Regions from separate parts of the Virgibacillus salinus genome, predicted to be linked through region 1. Evidence: a T-box and tRNA genes for the amino acid it is inferred to sense, from the RefSeq annotation. Region 1 holds a T-box; the other holds one or more tRNA genes.
The links. A T-box is a leader RNA that pairs with one kind of tRNA and senses whether it is charged. The one in region 1 lies ahead of trpS (tryptophan--tRNA ligase), so its partner is inferred to be a tRNA-Trp.

Region 1 (10,657 bases):
CAGATTAGGAGCACGTAAAGCTGCGGCAATGGACATAAGTGCAGCTTGTTCAGGATTTATGTACGGGGTAGTTACAGCTAAACAGTTTATCGAAACAAATGCCTATAAAAACATTTTAGTAGTTGGTGCAGAAAAGCTATCTAAAATTACCGATTGGTCAGACCGTAATACATGTGTGCTTTTTGGTGATGGAGCTGGCGCGGCAGTAGTAGGACCGGTTTCAGAAGGTAAAGGAATTCTGTCCTTTGAACTTGGAGCAGATGGTTCAGGCGGAAAAGAATTATACCAAAATGATGAGGATCACCTTATGATGAATGGTAGAGAAGTATTTAAATTTGCTGTGCGACAAATGCCGGATTCGTCGGTAAATGTCGTTGAGCAAGCTGGATACAACAAAGAAGATGTTGATTATTTAGTACCACACCAGGCGAATATTAGAATCATGGAAGCGGCCCGGGAAAAATTAGGAATTTCAGAAGAAAAAATGGCGACTTCCATTAAACGATATGGAAATAATTCGTCTGCTTCTATTCCGATAGCTTTATCTGAAGGTGTAAAGAGTGGTAAGATAAAAGATGATGATTTAGTCGTTTTAGTTGGCTTTGGCGGAGGATTAACGTGGGGTGCTATTGCGCTTCGCTGGGGCAAATAACTTAGTTTACGTCATAGGAGGAATACGCAATGGAGGAAAGAAGAGTAGTTATAACAGGACTCGGATCAGTTTCCCCCGTAGGAAATGATGTACAGACAATGTGGGATAACGTTGTCGCAGGGAATTCTGGAATTGATTATATAACTAGACTTAATAAAGATGATTTTCCCGCACATGTAGCTGCAGAAGTGAAGGATTTTGATCCAACACTTTTCATGGAGAAAAAAGATGCAAGAAAGATGGATTTGTTTACACAATATGCTGTGGCTGCTTCTAAAATGGCAATTGACGATGCAAATCTTACAATCGATGAAAACAATGCTAATCGAGTTGGAGTTTGGATTGGGTCTGGCATTGGTGGTATGGGAACATTAGAAGATCAGCATACGAAGTTTTTGGAAAAAGGATATCGTCGTGTGAGTCCTTTCTTCGTGCCAATGATGATTCCGGATATGGCAGCAGGTCAAGTATCAATCCAGTTTGGTGCAAAAGGAATTAACTCATGTACTGTAACAGCATGTGCATCAGGCGCAAATTCAATTGGTGATGCCTTTAAGGCTATTGAGCGCGGTGATGCTGACTATATCATCGCAGGCGGAACCGAAGCACCGATTACAAATATGGCATTTGCGGGTTTTTCTTCGGCAAAAGCATTATCAACAAATGAAGATCCAAAAAAAGCAAGCCGCCCATTTGATTTAGATCGTGATGGATTTGTAATGGGTGAAGGAGCAGGTATTCTAATTTTAGAAACACTAGAATCTGCACAAGAGCGTGGTGCGCACATTTACGGTGAGATTGTTGGCTATGGTGCAACAGGTGATGCGTATCACATTACTGCTCCAGCAGAGAATGGTGAAGGGGCTGCACGTGCCATGCAGCATGCAATTGAGGATGCAGGAATTTCCCCTTCAGATGTCGACTATGTGAATGCACATGGAACAAGTACACATCTTAATGATAAGTTTGAAACAGTAGCAATCAAAACGGTTTTTGATGAATATGCTTCTAAACTGCCAATATCGTCGACCAAAGGGGTCACAGGGCATTTGTTAGGTGCAGCTGGTGGTATTGAATCAGTCATATCTATTAAATCGATTGCGGACGGTCAAATCCCTGGGACAATGAACTATGAAACACCAGACCCGGATTGTGATCTTGATTATGTTACCAACGGATCTCGGAAACAGGATGTCAACGTCGTGATGAGTAATTCACTTGGATTTGGTGGACATAATGTTTCGTTAATTTTTAAAAAGTTTAACTAGTCTAAGCAAGAGGCTGGCCTGAGGAGGTCAGCCTTTTTTATGGCGGTTTAGAAACTATAAATACTTTTTACTGGAGGTTTTAAGAAAGCAATTTACGATTTCATAAGAATACCTTTAACGAATGCCAAGTTTCTGAGATTTGGCAGGGGGAAGCGTGTGGAGTGGCCGGACCGCGAATAGTCGTACAAGAGTTGTATCACTTCGCTCTGCTTACAGCTATTCATGTATTCCATTGCCCATGCATAAAATAAAATAAATGCACTGGACAAGCATGGGTGGTGGAAAAAATGGGGACTGTCTTTTTATTTTTGATAGGCTTTGGACTGGCTGTTACAGGTGGGGTAACAACGATAGCATATATGAATTTCCTGCCTTCTGGGATTTCTTGGGGGGATTATTTAATTTTCATCACAGGACGGTTGGAATGTTATTTTTTACCAATAGGCTTTATATTAATGGCAATTGCACTTTTTCGATACCCTCACAATATGTAAACTTCTCGCAAATCGAATATTTTTTTGCATGATGGTCATAATGTATTTTAAATGATTTCATTTTAGAAAAAGACAAAGTGCAAAGAAGCGAGGGTTGTATATGTTGTATTTACACGATGTTTGGGTTAATTGGTTTGAAGGTGAAGAAAATGGCTATAGTGTTTGCTATTTTCATGAGTGGCGAAAAGAAGACGGGATAGAGCTGTTAGATCAGGTTCCACTACTATACATATCTGAAGTGCTTTATAACTACATAGAAAATGACATGCATGATTTACCTAAAGGACTTCTTGATATGATTCACAAACGTGCCTATGTCCGCAAAGGCCAGGAGAGAACGGTACTTGATTACGCATGTGTTGTTACCGATGGCAAGGATATTATTGCTTTTGATTCAATAGGCTATCGGATACCTATTCGTAAAAGCAGACTTATTCCACGTCAAGAGCAGCTTGTGTTTGATATGATTAAAACCACCAAACCAGAATCGTTTAAATTTGAAGGAGAAATCGTCGAAAAAGAATATCATATGCTTTCGATGGCTCCAGAACTTGTTCATGGATTGACACGCAGAGAAAGGCAGCTCAAGCAATTGTTGATGATTGCCCTTGATCAATTGAGAACTGCAAATAACCTGGAAGAGCTTCGCTACTGGCTGACCGAATGGGATCCGAAAAAATACCCTTATATTCGGTATATGAACGAGGATAAAGTGTGGGAAGCACTTTATGAGGGTGTTAAGCAAGGGTGGAGTATTGGGCATGAAGAATTGTGCAGCAAGATGATTAAAGGACAGCCATTTCTGGAAAGAATGTGGGAGCTTGAACAAGCGCCTGAGCAAAATACATCGAAGCAGAAGTAGAGCATTGGCGGGCTCGTCGAATTCACGGCGGATATAGCTGAAACGATAAAGTTCGACACAGAATCGATAAAGCCACCTCAGAATTGATGGAAGTTAAACTCGGAATAGATAAAGTTCGACAAGAAAACGATAAAGTTCACCTTTCACGAAAAATAAGGGGTGCTCCGATTAAATAAAATCGGAGCACCCTCTCCATTTAACGCTTTTTCTTCACGCGTCCTAATCCCATTGCTTTTTTAGCTTTTGCTAATGATTTATTAGCTGTTAATGAAGCCTTTTCTGCCCCTTTATCTAAAATCTCATCCAATGCTTCTGAATTGATTAACTCGTTGTAGCGCTCCTGAATAGGTTTCAGTACATCCACAATAGCATTCGCAACGTCCTGCTTAAATTCACCATATCCTTTACCTGCATAAGCAGCTTCGATAGCTTCTACTGATTTACCACTACAACTAGCGTAAATAGTCATCAGGTTAGAAACGCCAGGTTTATTTTCTTTATCAAACTTCACAATGCCCTCTGAGTCAGTGATAGCACTTTTAATTTTTTTCTCAATTTTCTTCGGTTCATCAAGCATGGAAATAAATGATTTTTCATTTTCATCTGACTTACTCATTTTACTTGTTGGTTCCTGCAATGACATAATGCGGGCCCCGACTTTAGGTATGTGGACTTCAGGTATCGTGAATATGTCATTGAATTTATTATTGAAACGTTGTGCCAGATTTCGTGTCAGCTCAAGATGCTGTTTTTGATCATCACCAACAGGGACAATATCTGTCTTATATAACAAAATATCCGCAGCCATAAGAGGAGGGTATGTTAGTAATGAAGATGAAACGGTTTCTTTACCTGCTGATTTATCTTTAAACTGTGTCATCCGCTCCAGCTCACCGATATAGCTGATGGACTGCAGCATCCAGCCCAGCTGTGTATGTGCTGGAACTTCTGATTGAATAAACAAGGTTGATTTATCCGAATTAATTCCAGCTGCAAGGTATAAAGCTGCTAGTGAACGAATGTTTTGTCTTAGCTTCAGTCGATCCTGAGGTACGGTTATTGCATGCTCATCCACAATACAAAAGTAGCAATCGTGATCCTCCTGAAACTCTACAAATTGCTGAATTGCACCTAAATAATTACCAATCGTTAATGTTCCACTCGGTTGAATTCCAGAAAATATTGTTTTCATTTTCCACACTCCAATATATTTTTTTCCATTAAAAAAAGCCCATTTATCCCTATCGAAAAGGGACGAATGAACCGCGGTGCCACCCTGATTATCCTACATGTGCAGGATCACTTACTGTTAAATTAGCTCGAAAGTCCAATTCCAATTCACCGTGGTACTTGTTTCCACCAGCCACAAGCTCTCTAAAAATCCAGCGGGTAATTGTACTTTATCTTTGTCAACGCTAAGTGTATTAATTTTGCTTTATTATATATGAAGATAGAGGAGAAAATCAAGTCTCATTGATCAACTGGTATATTTACAGGAAGTAGATGATGGGACAATTTATTTTTAGTAAAAGAATTTCAGAAAAGTACAGGAAGCCGTTTAACAAATTAACATAATAATTCTAATTATGATAAAATACAGGTATAAATTGAGCACTAATCTTAAAGATTGTTGAAAGGAAGAATAAGCTTGAAACGTAGAGTTGTGATTACAGGGACGGGTGTTATTTCACCATTGGGAAATGATACAGAAACCCTTTGGGATAACATAAAGAAGGGAAAGTCCGGTGTTAAGCGACTGGAATCCGAGGAATATGAGGATATTAACACAAAAATTGCGGGTTACATAGATGATTTTCATGGGGAGAAGTACCTTGAATCTAAGGAAATAAAACAGTATGATTTGTTCACACAATATGGGTATGCTGCTGCAATGCAAGCATTAGAACAGTCAAAAATAAATTTGGATGCGGTGGATAAGGATCGAGTTGGAATTTATATTGGCTCCGGTGCTGGAGGTCTGCAAACTCTATTACATAATCATAAAACAATGCTGGAAAAAGGAGCCAAACGGGTGTCCCCATTCTTAATCCCAACGTCTATAAATAATATAGCTTCGGGATTAGTTGCGATTAAGACAGGGTTTCGTGGACCTAGTTTTGCAACAGTTTCTGCCTGTGCGACGAGCAATCATGCTATTGGAGAAGCTTATTTAAATATAGCTCATGGATATTCAGATGCAATTTTAGCAGGTGGGGCAGAGGCTACCATTACACCACTTTATTTTGCCGGGTTTTCAAAAATGCGTGCAATGTCAACTAAAAATGATACACCTGAAACGGCTTCTCGTCCATTTGACCTTAACCGTGACGGCTTTGTTATGTCAGAGGGAGCAGGTGTTTTATTTTTGGAAGAATATGAACATGCAAAGAATCGTAGTGCACCTATACTTGGTGAAATTATCGGTTTTGGAAGTACAACAGATGCATACCATATTACAGCGCCGAATTATCAGGGGGCTGTAAAAGCGATGAAGCTGGCAATCGAGCGGGCACAGATTCAGCCGGAAGATGTGGACTATATCAATGCCCATGGGACAAGTACTCCGGCGGGTGACATTTCCGAGACAAAAGCGATTAAAGAAGCATTTGGGGAACATGCGCAACATCTCAAAGTCAGTTCTACGAAATCCATGACAGGTCACTTGTTTGGTGCAGCAGGAGCTATTGAGGCCGTGATTACACTGAAAAGTATGGCAGAAAATATTTTTCCGCCGACAATTAACCTGGAAAGTCCAGATCCAGAATGTGACTTGGATTATGTAGGAAATAAAGCTGTGAAAGGTAACATTACTATTGCTTTATCCAATGGTTTCGGATTTGGCGGTCATAATGCTGTGATTGCTTTTAAGAAGGGCTAACTCTTTTGTCTTACTGCATAAGTGCAACTGAGGCTTATCTATATTAAGGCACTTGGCGATAAGCCAAGTTTTCTAATGATGTTTGCTTCTAAAAGTTTGTGATATTTTCATAAAAACATGAAGGAGGAGTATGAATGTCTTCAATATCAAATCAAACGACTCTAAGTCAGAGTGTTTCAGTAAGACGAAAGGCACTAGAGGAACGTTTTCCGGTATGGCCGCGGGATACAATTGCAAGACACTTTTCAAAAGCATGTATTCAATATAAAGATAGACCTTATATCTACATAAATAATGAAGTAGTTACATATGGAGAAGTCTGGGACAGGGCAGTTCAATATGCAAAGGCATTTATAAAACTAGGGGTGAAGCGAAGAGATCATTTGGCGATTTTAATGGATAATGATTCCACCTTCCCATCATTGATGATTGCCTCTTCTCTAGTTGGAGCAGTATTTATTCCAATCAATGGGATGCTTACGAAGGATGAATTGAGATATATAATTTCTCAGTCAGATACCCAGTATTTAATTTTAGAGCAAATGATAAAGGATAAACAACATGGTGAAGCGATTTCCGAATTACTGGATGAAGCGGATTTTCAAGAAAATAGTGAATTAAAGCAAGTTATTTGCTTTGAAAATGAAAAACAGGATTCCGTCAAAAATCATTTTCTAACATGGGATGATTTTATCAAAGGATCAGAATCCGTTACATATGAGGAATTGGAACAAAGGTGGGGTGAGTCCCGTTATCCAGATGAAGTTGCTATTATAATGTATACATCCGGTTCTACCGGGAGCCCAAAAGGTGTAATGCTTACAGATGATATGCTTCTTCGTTCTGGATATGGTACATGTATGAGCAGGGCGATTGAAGAAGGACGGGTGACGTTTGCGCCTCTGCCATTTTATCATTGCTTTGCTATTATTGAAGCAATTTTTGCGATGTCCTTTGTCGGTGGTTCGTTCATATCAGCACTTGGGGCATCTCCGCTTTTATCACTGCAGTTAATGGAGAAATACAAGGCAAACGATTATCTGTGTGTACCTTCCACATTGGTCCCATTATTGAATCACCCTCGTGTTTCCGAATTTGATTTATCCAATCTTTTTGCCATGTGGTGTGGTGCAGCGCCAGCTCCAGTTCCTGTATGGAAAAAGGCAATAGACGTACTTGGTTTAACCGAAATAATTACTGGATATGGTCAAACAGAGGTGGCGTCATCAGGGGTCACGACGGAAATTGGTGATTCGCTTGAACGCATCTCATCAAGAGTTGGTCGTCCGAAGCTCAATGGGAGCAGTGGACTTCCGGAATTTAATGGCAGTGCAGTTCAGTATAAAACGATTGATCGGGATACCGGGGAAGACTTGCTTGCTGGTTCTGTAGGAGAACTTGCAGTTAGGGGTGCTACGGTTACCCATGGCTATTATAAAAAACAGGATGAAACGGCAAAGGCAATTGATAAAGATGGATGGCTCCGTACAGGGGATGTTGGAAGAATTGACGAAAATGGTTATCTGCAGGTTCTTGGCAGAAGTAAAGAAATGTATAAGGTATCAGGAGAATTGGTATCCCCTCGTGAGGTGGAAATAGCAATCTCCCATCATCCAGCAGTCAGTCAAGTAAACGTTATTGGTGTACCAGATGCCTTAACAACAGAAATAGGTGCTGGTTTTATTGAGCTAAAAGAGGGTGAAACCTGTACAAGAAGGGACATTATAGATTGGTGTTCTTCCCGTCTTGCCCGTTTTAAAATCCCTCGTCATATTTGGTTTATAGATTCTACTGAGTGGCCAATGACGAGCACAGGGAAAGTGCAAAAATTCCGTTTAACGGAAGTAGCAGAAGAAAAACTATCAAGAAACAATTGATAAAATTTTCATGACGGGAGGATTAACAAATGGCAGAAGCCTGGCAACAGGAAAAGATGCGTGTCCAGTATAAGGATACGGACCAAATGGGTATCGTACATCATGGCAATTATGTAACCTGGTTTGAAGTTGGCCGTACCGAATGGATGCGTCATTATGGGATTGCTTATAAAAAGATGGAAGTCCTAGGTCTTCTTCTCCCGGTAATAGATGTAAATGTAAATTATAAAAAATCTGCCCACTTTGACGATTGTATCGCTATTTATACAAAAATAGCCAACGCTTCTCCAGTGCGTTTGGAGTTTTTATATGAAGCCAGAAAAATTAGTGAAGCAGAATTCAAACAAAGCGAAGGGAAAGAAACAGTTGTACCTTCCGGGGAGCTGCTTGCAAAAGGTTCAACAATGCATATGTGGGTAAATCAGGAGTGGAAACCAGCACGCATCAATAAAGTTGCTCCTGAAGTTTATGCTGTTCTCCAAGAGCTAATATAAGAAATTAGCGAGCGAAAAAGACAGGAAAACGATATTATTATTAAATACTGAAATGACCATCAATTTGGTGGTCATTTTTTAGTGTTACTTTTGAAACAGTGTGTACTCTTGATTTTATTACTAGGCGTTTTCATTTTCCATATATCATAGGTTCTATAGTAAAACAAGACTTAGCGTTTATGCTAATATTTTAATTGTAATTAATGAAAAAGAGTAAAGAATATGACATGCACTATTTACTTAAATAGCTGAACAAACGACATAATCATTTAACCAAAATTGAAAGGAGTCTTACTTGATGAGAAATGAATTAATGGAAATGCTGGAAGAACGGAAAGATGAAATGATCGAAATCCGTCGCCATTTACACGAGCATCCTGAACTTTCTTTTAAAGAAGAAAGAACAGCAGCCTATATTGCCGATTTTTATAAAGGAAAGAATGTTGAAGCAGAAACGAACGTCGGAAATGGATATGGAATCATTGTAACGTTAAAAGGTCAATTGCCAGGCAAAACCATCGGCCTTCGTGCTGATTTTGATGCGTTGCCAATCACAGAAGAAACAGCTTTTTCGTTTAAATCAAGCAATGAAGGTGTGATGCATGCGTGTGGACACGATGCCCATACAGCGTATATGTTAATTTTGGCAGACTGCCTCATCCAATTAAGGGATAACATCAAAGGAACCATTAAAATTATTCATCAACATGCAGAAGAGCAACCTCCTGGTGGTGCAAGAAGCATCATTGATTCTGGAAAACTTGGTGAGTTAGAGGCAATCTTTGGCATTCATGTTTTACCAATGGCGAAAGCAGGAACAGTTGGCTATCATAGTGGATATTCATTTAATGGGCGTACTTATTTTAAGTTGCGGATTCAGGCAAGCGGAGGGCATGGATCATCCCCTCATAAAGCAAATGACGCTATTGTGGCAGGATCCTACTTTGTAACAGCAGTACAAACAATTATCAGTCGTAGAGTAGACCCGCTTGCTACAGGTGTCGTAACGATTGGTTCATTTGATGGAAAAGGTAGCTTCAACGTTATTAAAGATAGCATTGAGCTTGAAGGTGATATTCGTTATTCGAATGATGAAACACAAGCGGTTATCGACAAAGAATTTCATCGGATTGTGGGTGGAGTGGAAGAATTGTTTGGGGTAACTTGCGAGCTAACGTATACACCTGACTATCCACCATTATATAATGATCCTGAATTGACTGCATTTGTTGCAGAGACCTTGGAAGGGGTTAAGGATAGAAACATTACAGAAGTCAGAGAATTTCCTAGGATGGCACCATCAGATGATTTTGCGTATTACTTGGAAAAAATCCCTGGTTCTTATTTCTTTATTGGATGTACCCCAAAAGGTGTTACAGACCCTTACTTTAACCACCACCCAAAATTCGATATAGACGAGGATGCGATTCTTATTGCAGCCAAATCAATGGGTCATGTTGCTTGCAGTTATTTGGATATGGATTAAATGACTCGTTTCGTGACACATGAACCCGAGTGCCACCCTGATTCGGAGGGATGAGAGCGCGAAAGAGGAGCTGAAGCAGTCGAAAGGTTTCTCATGAAAGGGATGAGAGCGCAAAAGAGGTATTTAAGCCAGTAAAAAGTCCTTCATCGAGGTGATGAAGGACTAAAGGCATCATGAAATTTTATTCGTAGTAAGTCCACTGATGAACCCCGACAACATGAAAATTAGTTGCCAGTATTTGTCGAATCGCCCTTTTCGATTGTACTACTTGGCACCAGTCATGAATGGTATTGGTGGTAATCTTTTCGTTTAGGAATAGAATCTTAAATTCTTTTACACTTCTTAATACAGTGCTTGTAATTGGCTCTGTGAATCCACATTCGTGACAAACACATTTCCTTTTCATTATAGACACGGAAAATGAATCACATTTAGCACAGGTAGTCCCTTTTTTTAGTTGGTCATAATCGTAGGAAGGTATTTGTTTATAAGGAGAATCGGTGTTATTCAACGACAATAATTTTTCTGCAAGTTTTTTAGCAGATAAGAAAGTATAACTACTTTCTTACTGCATAAGTGCAACTAAGGCAATTCGCCCAAAGGCTTGGCGAATTACCAAGTTTTCTAATGACTTTCAGTTAATTTT
Region 2 (10,066 bases), 420 kb from region 1:
ACACCTGTTTCCATGCCGAACACAGTAGTTAAGCTCTCCAGCGCCGATGGTAGTTGGGGCTTTGCCCCTGCAAGAGTAGGACGCCGCCAGGCAAATCCCATTCCATAGCAATTTGGCCAAAACATCTTTTAAAAACTTAAAGATGGGTCATTTAAGGAGTGAGGCTACTCCGGATAAGCATGCAATATGACAAACATTGTCTGAGCATCGATATCCTGTATTTGGATTATTCCACAGTAGCTCAGCGGTAGAGCAATCGGCTGTTAACCGATCGGTCGTAGGTTCGATTCCTACCTGTGGAGCCATGGAGAGCTGTCCGAGTGGCCGAAGGAGCACGATTGGAAATCGTGTAGGCCGTTATCGCGGCCTCGAGGGTTCGAATCCCTCGCTCTCCGCCATTTATATTTTTGGCCCGTTGGTCAAGCGGTTAAGACACCGCCCTTTCACGGCGGTAACACGGGTTCGAGTCCCGTACGGGTCACCACTAATATGGAGGATTAGCTCAGCTGGGAGAGCACCTGCCTTACAAGCAGGGGGTCGCAGGTTCGAGCCCTGCATCCTCCACCATTTTAGACGAAAGTTCAAAGTTAATACTATCTCATATCGCGGGGTGGAGCAAAGCCGTAAGCATCATTGAATAACCTCAATGTAGGCTTTGTGAGGAGTGTAGCATCACTGAATCATCTTGCAACACGACGAACAGTTCTATTCAAGTTATAGAAGTATTAATTTAATATTAATTCATATCGCGGGGTGGAGCAGTCTGGTAGCTCGTTGGGCTCATAACCCAAAGGTCGCAAGTTCAAATCTTGCCCCCGCAACCAATTTTATTCAGATTACTACGTCGAATTTACTTCGTTGCTAATTGAAAGTAATAGTGTGCTTTGACTGCCAACAATTTAAGCATATCTGCATTTTACATATTTGGTCCGGTAGTTCAGTTGGTTAGAATGCCTGCCTGTCACGCAGGAGGTCGCGGGTTCGAGTCCCGTCCGGACCGCCATTTAAATCTATAGCAATAGCATATATATATTGGCTCTGTAGCTCAGTCGGTAGAGCAAAGGACTGAAAATCCTTGTGTCGGCGGTTCGATTCCGTCCGGAGCCACCATTTTTGCATTTACATTTATATGGAGGGGTAGCGAAGTGGCTAAACGCGGCGGACTGTAAATCCGCTCCCTCAGGGTTCGGGAGTTCGAATCTCTCCCCCTCCACCATATATTTTTTTAACAAGTAGGGGTATAGTTTAATGGTAAAACGAAGGTCTCCAAAACCTTTGATGTGGGTTCGATTCCTACTACCCCTGCCATTATTTTATTATGGCGGTCGTGGCGAAGTGGTTAACGCACCGGATTGTGGCTCCGGCATTCGTGGGTTCGATCCCCACCGGTCGCCCCATAAATTTCAATCTTATTGGGCTATAGCCAAGCGGTAAGGCATCGGGTTTTGATCCCGTGATTCCCAGGTTCGAATCCTGGTAGCCCAGCCATTATGCGGAAGTAGTTCAGTGGTAGAACACCACCTTGCCAAGGTGGGGGTCGCGGGTTCGAATCCCGTCTTCCGCTCCATTACTTCGTTTTGGCGGTATAGCCAAGTGGTAAGGCAGAGGTCTGCAAAACCTTTATCACCGGTTCAAATCCGGTTACCGCCTCCAACATATGCCGGTGTGGCGGAATTGGCAGACGCGCATGACTCAAAATCATGTTCCCTCTGGGAGTGTCGGTTCGAACCCGACCACCGGTATCTATAAGAAATATATAATTGAATTAAAAAATGATAGGAATACCTATAAATGTTGAAACACCAATGTTTGTAGGTGTTTTTTTGTTTTGGAATAAAGGGTAGAAAGGTAAGTTTTGAAATTATATTAAACAATTTTAACACAGTAGCATCTGTTACTAAGATTGTTGCCCAGGGTTTCTGAGTGTAAAAAAATTATAGGGGATCAGACTCTTCATTTGGACAGTTGTCCGCTGAATGATTTGATCCCCTATTTACACTTTCTTAAAGAACTATCGATTATTTCGGTTCATCAGTTTGTCATGAAGAACCTTTAACTGACTCATCAATTGTTCGTATTCATATAACTCGATATTGCATGTATTTACTTCGCTTGCAATGGATTGATTGATGGCATCTTTTTCTTCTATAGCTTTTGGCTGAACAAAAACATAAACTTTTCGCTCATCGCTATTGGTACGCTCTTTTTTAACCCAACCATTTGCTTCCATTCTTTTGATCATGGGGGTTAATGTTCCAGTACCTAAATTTAATCGTTCACCCATTTCCTTGACTGTAAGCCCGTCTTTCTCCCATAGCGCTAATAAGACTAAGTATTGAGGATAGGTAATACCAAAGGGATGAAGTACTTTTGAATATAACTTAGTAAATTGACTACTTGTCTCATAAATTGCAAAACAAAGCTGATTATCTAGTGTTAAAAAATCCTCCAAATAACTCATCCCCTTTGAAATTATAATTGTTTCATAATATCTTTTTCTATTTTCCCTGGTTTTGTTGTAGGTGCATAGCGCTCAACTACGTGTCCATTTCGATCGATTAGGAATTTTGTGAAGTTCCATTTGATATCTTTTGAAAGGAGGCCACCTTTTTCTGATTTTAAGTACCTGTATAAAGGATCCTCATTTTCACCGTTAACATCAATCTTGCCAAACATCGGAAACGTTACTCCAAAATTTAGTTGGCAGAACTCCGTAGTTTCCTCAATATTATCAAATTCCTGGTTGTTAAATTGGCCGCATGGAAATCCTAATATCTCTAACCCCTGATCCTTATAATTGTCATACATTTCTTGAATCTCCTTAAATTGATTATTTAATCCACATTTACTAGCAGTATTCACAATAAGTAGAGGCTTTCCTTCTAATTCCTTTAAAGATTGCTCGGATCCATTTGTCTTCTTAACGGTGAAGTCATAAACTGTTGTCATCATGATTCCTCCTATTTTTAAATTAATCGTGTACGATTTAATCATACACGATTAATATTCGAAACTCAATGATGTGTCTTTAAGGAGAGAAAGCATTTTATTCCAAGGCTCTTTTTGTTTAGCTTTTTGTCCTATTTTGATAAATTCGACGTAACTACATTTGATTATCACTTTGAACTGTCAAGAAAACGCGTTCACTCTCAACGTACGATTATAAGAGTGATAACAGATCCGAAAATAATTGTTTTTATTTATATAGGGATTAAGGTAGCATTATTATGGTTTAAGTAAATGAAGTGCTGAAGGGTGTATTAGACATCTGCATTTCTAGTAGTTAAGGGAGAAATGAGTAGGCGGAAACAAGTACATCTATGATAAAATGAAAGAATGTGTGCATAATGCTGCACATGCTGATAATGAACATAGGAGTGGAATAAGATTGAACAAACAAGACATAGCAAGTATTCGTAAACAATTCAAATTAAATAATGACTTATTAAAAATTAACGAAATCTTTAATGTGTATATAATGAAAGAGTCTAGTGAAATATATCATCATCAAAGTTTATCATTTGAACTATTGGAAGATGAACAGAAAGAGTTGTTTATGGATAACTTTAAAAAAGTACTATCAGGCCAGTTGGATGAAAAATTATTCGAATTAAAATTCCAGCGCGATGTGGAAAATAACAGTCAGCTAATTCTTCACCAGGGTTTATTAAGTAATGATACAGAGGAATGGAAGGGTCAAATGCTTCATATTGTAGAAAAAATGCTGAAGGATAAGCAATATGAAATGGATATTGTCGTAACCTTTATTCGGGGAGAATATATGAAACCGATGAAGAACATGAGCGACGAGTCAGAAGAAAGTGAACGTGATACGGTATATTCCCATCCTTTTATTTTATGCAGTATGAATAAAACGCAAGATCCAAAAAAGGAATTACTGTTTGACTATGTCGAAAAGGAGTTTAAGTATAATATTGTCGTAGATCCGATTATCAATCTGAAGGCTCCAATATCAGGATTCCTATTCCCTTCAATTACGGATAATGCTGCAGATGTTAACCACGTGCTGTATTCGGCAGGGAAGAAAAATGAACTTAATTATCATTTCATCGAGGAAGTTTTAAATGCGGAAGAAAAAATGACTGCTGCACAGGATAAAATTGTTTTTGAGGAAATTGTAAAAAATGTAGCTGGTGATCAAAAAATCAACACTTCCACACTTTCAAATGTATACGATGAGATTCATCGTGTCGTGGAAGAGAATGAAGAGGAAGAGATACCGAAATTAGACTACAAAGATGTCGAAAAAGTTTTGAAAAGCAGTGGGATAGAAGATGTTAATTCGGATAAAGTAGAAACTGCTTTTAAAACTGTGACTGATGATGAATCATATGAGTTTAAAGCGAATAACATTGTACCTAAATATAATTCAAAGTCTATTAAAATAGAGACGAAACTAGCTAATATCTCCATCAGTCCACAAGACTTAAGATATGTACGTCAAGTTCATTTCAGCGGAAAGCGTTTCTTAATGATGGAAGTGGAGGAAAACACGGTGATTGAAGGCTTTGAAATGATTCCAGAAGCTTTATTTGAAAAAGCAAAAGATAATACAGAGTGACTTCTGGAAAAGAGATAATAATGATCTTTAAATTTGACTTTTATTTTGTATTTTACTCCTGAAAATAGGAAACCTATTACGGAAATAATATTTTTTGCAGTTTTTCCAAGGCAACTATTATCACATCATTTGTAATAATACTCATAACATGATAATTTTTAAAAGGATAGATATGCTTGCGAAAACTGTTTTGGTATGATTATTCTATCGTTACCTGAATATAGAAGTAGGAGCATACAACATACGAATACTTTAAAAAGAGGAGAAAATCTTATGAAAATTATAGTAGCTGGAGGAGATGGCTTTTGTGGCTGGCCGACCGCCTTGTATTTATCAAAACAGGGGCATGATGTAGCCATTATTGATAATATGGTCAGAAGAAAGTGGGATAATGAACTGCACTCGAACTCCATTACTCCTATTGCAACACTTGAAGAACGAGTAGCAAAATGGAAAGAGCTTACCGGCAAAGAAATTCGGGTATATGATGGAGACTTGACGCATTATGATTTTTTACGTGAAGTTTTAAAAAAGGAGCAGCCTGATGCGTTTGCTCATTTTGCTGAACAGCGGTCTGCACCATATTCTATGATCGATAGGGAACATGCTGTGTTTACGCAAAACAATAATGTAACAGGAACGTTAAACGTATTGTATGGTATAAAAGAAATTGTTCCTGATTGCCATTTAATTAAATTGGGTACAATGGGTGAATATGGTACACCTAATATTGAAATAGAAGAAGGGTATATCGAGATAGAACATAAAGGAAGAAAAGATGTTCTTCCTTTCCCGAAACAGCCAGGTTCTTTTTATCACCTGTCGAAGGTTCATGACAGCCATAATATAACGTTCGCATGTAAAATTTGGGGAATAAGAGCAACTGATTTAAACCAGGGAGTTGTTTATGGATTAGATACAGATGAAACGCAAATGGATCCAGTTTTATCTAACCGCCTGGACTATGATGGGGTATTTGGTACTGCATTGAATCGTTTCATTATCCAGTCAACTATTGGCCATGATATTACAGTTTACGGAAAAGGCGGACAAACACGTGGCTTTTTAAACATTAAGGATACCGTACGCTGTATAGAGATCGCAGCGAATAATCCAGCTGATCGAGGAGAGTTCCGAGTGTTTAACCAATTTACAGAGGAGTTTTCTGTATTGGATCTGGCTAATAAAGTTGAGAAGGTTGCACAAGAAGAAGGCTTTGAAACAACAATTGCGCATCTTGACAACCCAAGAGTTGAATTGGAAGAGCATTTCTTCCATGCAGAAAATACAAAGCTTCGAGACCTTGGTTTGGAACCTAATTTACTGACTGATGATGTAATTCGTGGAATTCTTAAAACAGTAGTAAATCATAAAGAACGAGTAATTAAAGAAAACGTACTGCCACAAGTATCCTGGAAATAAACAAGGAAGTGTCACCTATGAAAATTGCTATCGTAACTGAAACTTTTCTGCCATCAACTGATGGAGTTGTTACCAGATTAAAAGCATGTATTCGCTACTTCTTAAAAGAAGGACATGATGTTAGAGTAATAGCACCAGATCTTGGTGTTTATGAATTTGAAGGAGCAAAAATAGATGGGGTGCCAGCGCGGACCCTTCCTTTTTATCGCTCCAAAAAATTTGCCCTTCCTAATCGAAAAGTTAGTGGTCTGTTGAAAGAATACGATCCTGATATTGTTCATGTGGTAAATCCGGCTATTCTTGGTTTATCTGGTGTATACTACTCTAAAAAGCTTGGATATCCAATGATTGCTTCTTATCACACAAATGTAGCGCAATATTTGGATTACTATAAAGTCTCTCTTTTCAAGGGATTAGTATGGTGGTACTTTCGAAAGCTGCATAATAAGGCGGAGTTAAATCTCTGTACTTCAAATACAGTTAAGGAAGAGTTAGTAGGACACGGATTTCAAAATGTACATGTCTGGAAGCGTGGTGTAGATACGGAGTTGTTTCATCCTAATAAGTATGACAATGAAATGCGGGACAGACTATCAAATGGCCATCCTGAGAAAAAGCTGTTATTGTATGTTGGCAGACTTGCTCCAGAGAAAGAAATAGAGAAAATAAAGTCAGTACTGAAAGCATCTGATGAATTTGTCCTTGCTATTGTAGGGGATGGTCCGCATAGGCGCGAGTTGGAAAAACATTTCGCTGGTACTAGTACAGTATTTACTGGTTTATTACATGGTGATGAACTTGCTAAGGCTTATGCTTCATCAGATGTCTTTGTATTTCCATCGACTACTGAAACGCTTGGTCTCGTAATTACGGAAGCAATGGCTTCTGGGCTGCCACTTGTAGCAGCTGAAAGTGGACCAACTTGTGAACAAATAGAAAATAATCATACCGGCTTGCTGTACAACCCTGATAAGCAAGATGATTTCACAACAACATTGCTTAAGTTTGAAGATGAAACATTAAGAAAGCGGTTGGCAAAAGCAGCTCATAAAGAAATTTCAGAAATGGGTTGGGAGGCTCAATCCAAACAAGTGCTTGATTACTATGAAGAAATAGTCAGTGTAGTTGAAGAAAAGAGTAATAAAGCAAACTGACATATAAATCTCCAATTCTTAAACCGCTTAAATAGAGGAGTCCCATGACACAGAACAAAAAAAATAAAGGCCCATTTCAATTTCTGCAGTTTAGTGTAATTGGGGTTTCGAATGCAGGGATTGATATTGGGACACTAAACTTATTGCTATTATTATTCCACACAGATGAAAGAGGCTTGCTTCTGCTTTTTAATACCATCGCCTACACACTAGCTGTAGCTAATAGCTATTTTTGGAATGCTAGCTTTACATTTCAACACGCAGCTAAAGGCAGTAATCGACAGCGAATTCTTTTCATTGTGCAAGGCATAGTGAGCTTAGGTGTTAATAACCTTGTGTTTATTGCATCCAATACCCTACTGGAAAGTTTCGGTGTCCCTAATTGGCTGCGATACAATGTTGCCAAGGGTCTGGCTATGCTCCTTTCATTTATTGCAAGCTTTTTTATGATTAAATATTTTGTGTTTAAGAAATCGAAAAAGAACTGAGCTACTAGAAATAGAGGCTCAGTTCTTTTTTGATTTCGTTTAATATATAGAAAATATAAATATCGATAAAATATAATCCACTAATTTCAGAATTTATGGGTGAAAATAATAAAAAATGTTAAAAAATAGTATAAAAGGACTAGAAAAATTTTATATAGAGTATATAATGAAATTAACATAATTAATTTAAATAATTAAATTTTACATAATAGTAATAATTCTGTGGAAAGGAGGAGATTAATATGAGCTATGATAAATCCTTATTTTTCAATGATGTTTTGATGAACGGAATTAAAGAGATGGTTTTTATTATTGCGATAGACAATAATCGTGATTTTTGTTATGAATTTCTTAATAACGCGGCAATTAAACAAACGATTCTTACGGATAAGGTTATTGGACGAACAATTCAGGATGTTTATCCCCAAAAGACAGCGAATTTTTTGATAGAGAAGTATACAACAGCTATCGAATTAAAAGATGGATTATCATACGAAGATTTTTACGAGGCGCCATCAGGTATTAAATATTCAGAAACGACATTGACTCCTTTATGCGATAATGATGGTATTTGCACACATATTGTTGCTCTGGTAAAGGATATTACCCGGCGAAGGATGACTGAGTTTGAAATTCAAAAGTCGAAAAACGATTTGTACCGCAATAAGCAAAAATATCGATCCCTTTATGATTATAATTTAGATGCTATATTTTCCCTCAGTCTTACAGGAAACATCCAAAATGGTAATAGTGCAGTAGAATCAGTTTTTGGCTACAATGCCAAAGAAATGAAGAACTCTCCTTTCACTGAATTATTTGCTTCAAAAGATAAAGATTTAGCTAGTAAAAATTTTCGTAATGTAATAAAAGGAATTCCACAAGAACATCAGTTGACTATACTTAATAAATCAAATGAAATGGTAGAGGTTATTGTTAAGCTTACTCCTATCATTATAAATGATGATATAGTTGGCATATATGGCATTTTTAAAGATATTAATGAACAAATACAACTGGGCAGAAAGTATAAAGAAAGCGAAGATCAATTTCGAATAATTACAGAGAACTCGAATGATTTAATAACAATGATTGATAATCAAGGTGAAATTGTATACGTCTCGCCTTCTTACAAAGAAGTCTTGGACTATGAAGAAAATGAATATATTAACAAACCTTTTTTGCATAATGTACACACAGATGATCGGGGACGATTGCAGGAATCGTTTATAGAATCAATTCGGAATAAAACAACGTGGAAGGAACAATTTAGACAGAAACATGGAGATGGTGATTACATCTGGTCGGAATTACTTGGCTCTCCTGTTTATGATGATGAAAATCAGTTTACACATATGGTAGTGGTATCAAGAAATATTACACTCCGAAAAGATTATGAACAGCAGTTACAGCATATGGCATATCATGATCCATTAACCGGATTGCCGAATCGCCGTTATTTTGTCAAACAATTAACAGAGCATATAGAGAGAATAAAAGATACTGATCAACGACTGGCGTTAATTATGATGGATCTTGATAAATTTAAATTGATTAATGATAAAATGGGGCACAGTATTGGAGATCAGGTAATTCAGGAATTTGGATTGAGGATTAGTAAGGTAATTCGTGATGAGGATTTACTTGCACGCTTAGGTGGAGACGAATTCACTTTATTGGTACCTAATATCACTTCCACTAATGATGTTCTTGAAATAGCTAATCGAATTATCAACATAATGAACGAGCCTTGGTGTGTTGAAAATTATGATTTTGGGATAACAACAAGCCTAGGTATTGTTGTTTCATCATCGAAAGCTCCTGAAAATGCCAGTGAGATGCTAAAGTATGCGGATAAAGAGCTTTATGAAGCAAAAAAGGCAGGAAGAAATGACTATAGATTATATGATTTCATGCAGAATTCACTTGTGAACTAGAAAAAAAGCTTAACCAATACACTGGTTAAGCTTTTTTGTGGCCAAGTCTTTAATGAGGAGGCTGTGCCCATGCCCATGGATAATAAGACACTGCAAAAGCGCTAGCTTGAGCAGATGTCGCATTGGCACCCGGAGCGGTGAAAGCGAAGTATTCTGCCGGAACGAATCTAGGCACTCAATATCATCAGAACGAGACAATAGCACAAAAGAAAATCTCATTACGTTGCAGTTTATAGAAATAACGACAAATTGCTAGAGAACAGCAATAGTTTAGACGATGAAAATAATGTATAGAATTACTATATAATAAGCAACATAGATAATGATAAACATTCAGGAGGAACGAATATGGGATTTATGGAGCGTATGAAAAAAGGAAATACATCCTCTGGTCTGGCAGCTTTAGGTAATGCATTTTTAGCTCTAATAAAAGGTGTGGCTGCTTTTTTTAGTGGAAATGGTGCTATGTTTGCTACAACAATGCAT

Region 2: it has a tRNA-Trp gene. The T-box ahead of trpS (tryptophan--tRNA ligase) is inferred to sense a tRNA for this amino acid. The anticodon was not compared.

What each region holds. Positions count from the first base shown of each region.
Region 1 is NZ_FNKD01000003.1:422,033-432,689, forward strand. Features, by position in the region: gene BLS02_RS14145 (beta-ketoacyl-ACP synthase III) at 1-652, shown strand, start outside; gene fabF (beta-ketoacyl-ACP synthase II) at 682-1,920, shown strand; gene BLS02_RS14155 (YuzI family membrane protein) at 2,208-2,414, shown strand; gene BLS02_RS14160 (YjbA family protein) at 2,515-3,276, shown strand; gene trpS (tryptophan--tRNA ligase) at 3,473-4,468, opposite strand; T-box leader at 4,524-4,698, opposite strand; gene fabF (beta-ketoacyl-ACP synthase II) at 4,925-6,154, shown strand; gene BLS02_RS14175 (class I adenylate-forming enzyme family protein) at 6,289-8,031, shown strand; gene BLS02_RS14180 (acyl-CoA thioesterase) at 8,061-8,525, shown strand; gene BLS02_RS14185 (amidohydrolase) at 8,824-10,011, shown strand; gene BLS02_RS19435 (nuclease-related domain-containing protein) at 10,636-10,657, opposite strand, start outside.
Region 2 is NZ_FNKD01000003.1:26-10,091, forward strand. Features, by position in the region: rRNA gene rrf (5S ribosomal RNA) at 1-92, shown strand, start outside; tRNA gene BLS02_RS11790 (tRNA-Asn) at 231-305, shown strand; tRNA gene BLS02_RS11795 (tRNA-Ser) at 307-398, shown strand; tRNA gene BLS02_RS11800 (tRNA-Glu) at 410-484, shown strand; tRNA gene BLS02_RS11805 (tRNA-Val) at 492-567, shown strand; tRNA gene BLS02_RS11810 (tRNA-Met) at 748-824, shown strand; tRNA gene BLS02_RS11815 (tRNA-Asp) at 927-1,003, shown strand; tRNA gene BLS02_RS11820 (tRNA-Phe) at 1,035-1,110, shown strand; tRNA gene BLS02_RS11825 (tRNA-Tyr) at 1,132-1,216, shown strand; tRNA gene BLS02_RS11830 (tRNA-Trp) at 1,235-1,308, shown strand; tRNA gene BLS02_RS11835 (tRNA-His) at 1,322-1,397, shown strand; tRNA gene BLS02_RS11840 (tRNA-Gln) at 1,414-1,488, shown strand; tRNA gene BLS02_RS11845 (tRNA-Gly) at 1,493-1,567, shown strand; tRNA gene BLS02_RS11850 (tRNA-Cys) at 1,580-1,653, shown strand; tRNA gene BLS02_RS11855 (tRNA-Leu) at 1,660-1,742, shown strand; gene BLS02_RS11860 (MarR family winged helix-turn-helix transcriptional regulator) at 2,012-2,452, opposite strand; gene BLS02_RS11865 (glutathione peroxidase) at 2,473-2,949, opposite strand; gene BLS02_RS11870 (DUF4317 domain-containing protein) at 3,389-4,582, shown strand; gene BLS02_RS11875 (NAD-dependent epimerase/dehydratase family protein) at 4,856-6,004, shown strand; gene BLS02_RS11880 (glycosyltransferase family 4 protein) at 6,022-7,158, shown strand; gene BLS02_RS11885 (GtrA family protein) at 7,203-7,646, shown strand; gene BLS02_RS11890 (sensor domain-containing protein) at 7,889-9,580, shown strand; gene BLS02_RS11895 (cation diffusion facilitator family transporter) at 9,929-10,066, shown strand, end outside.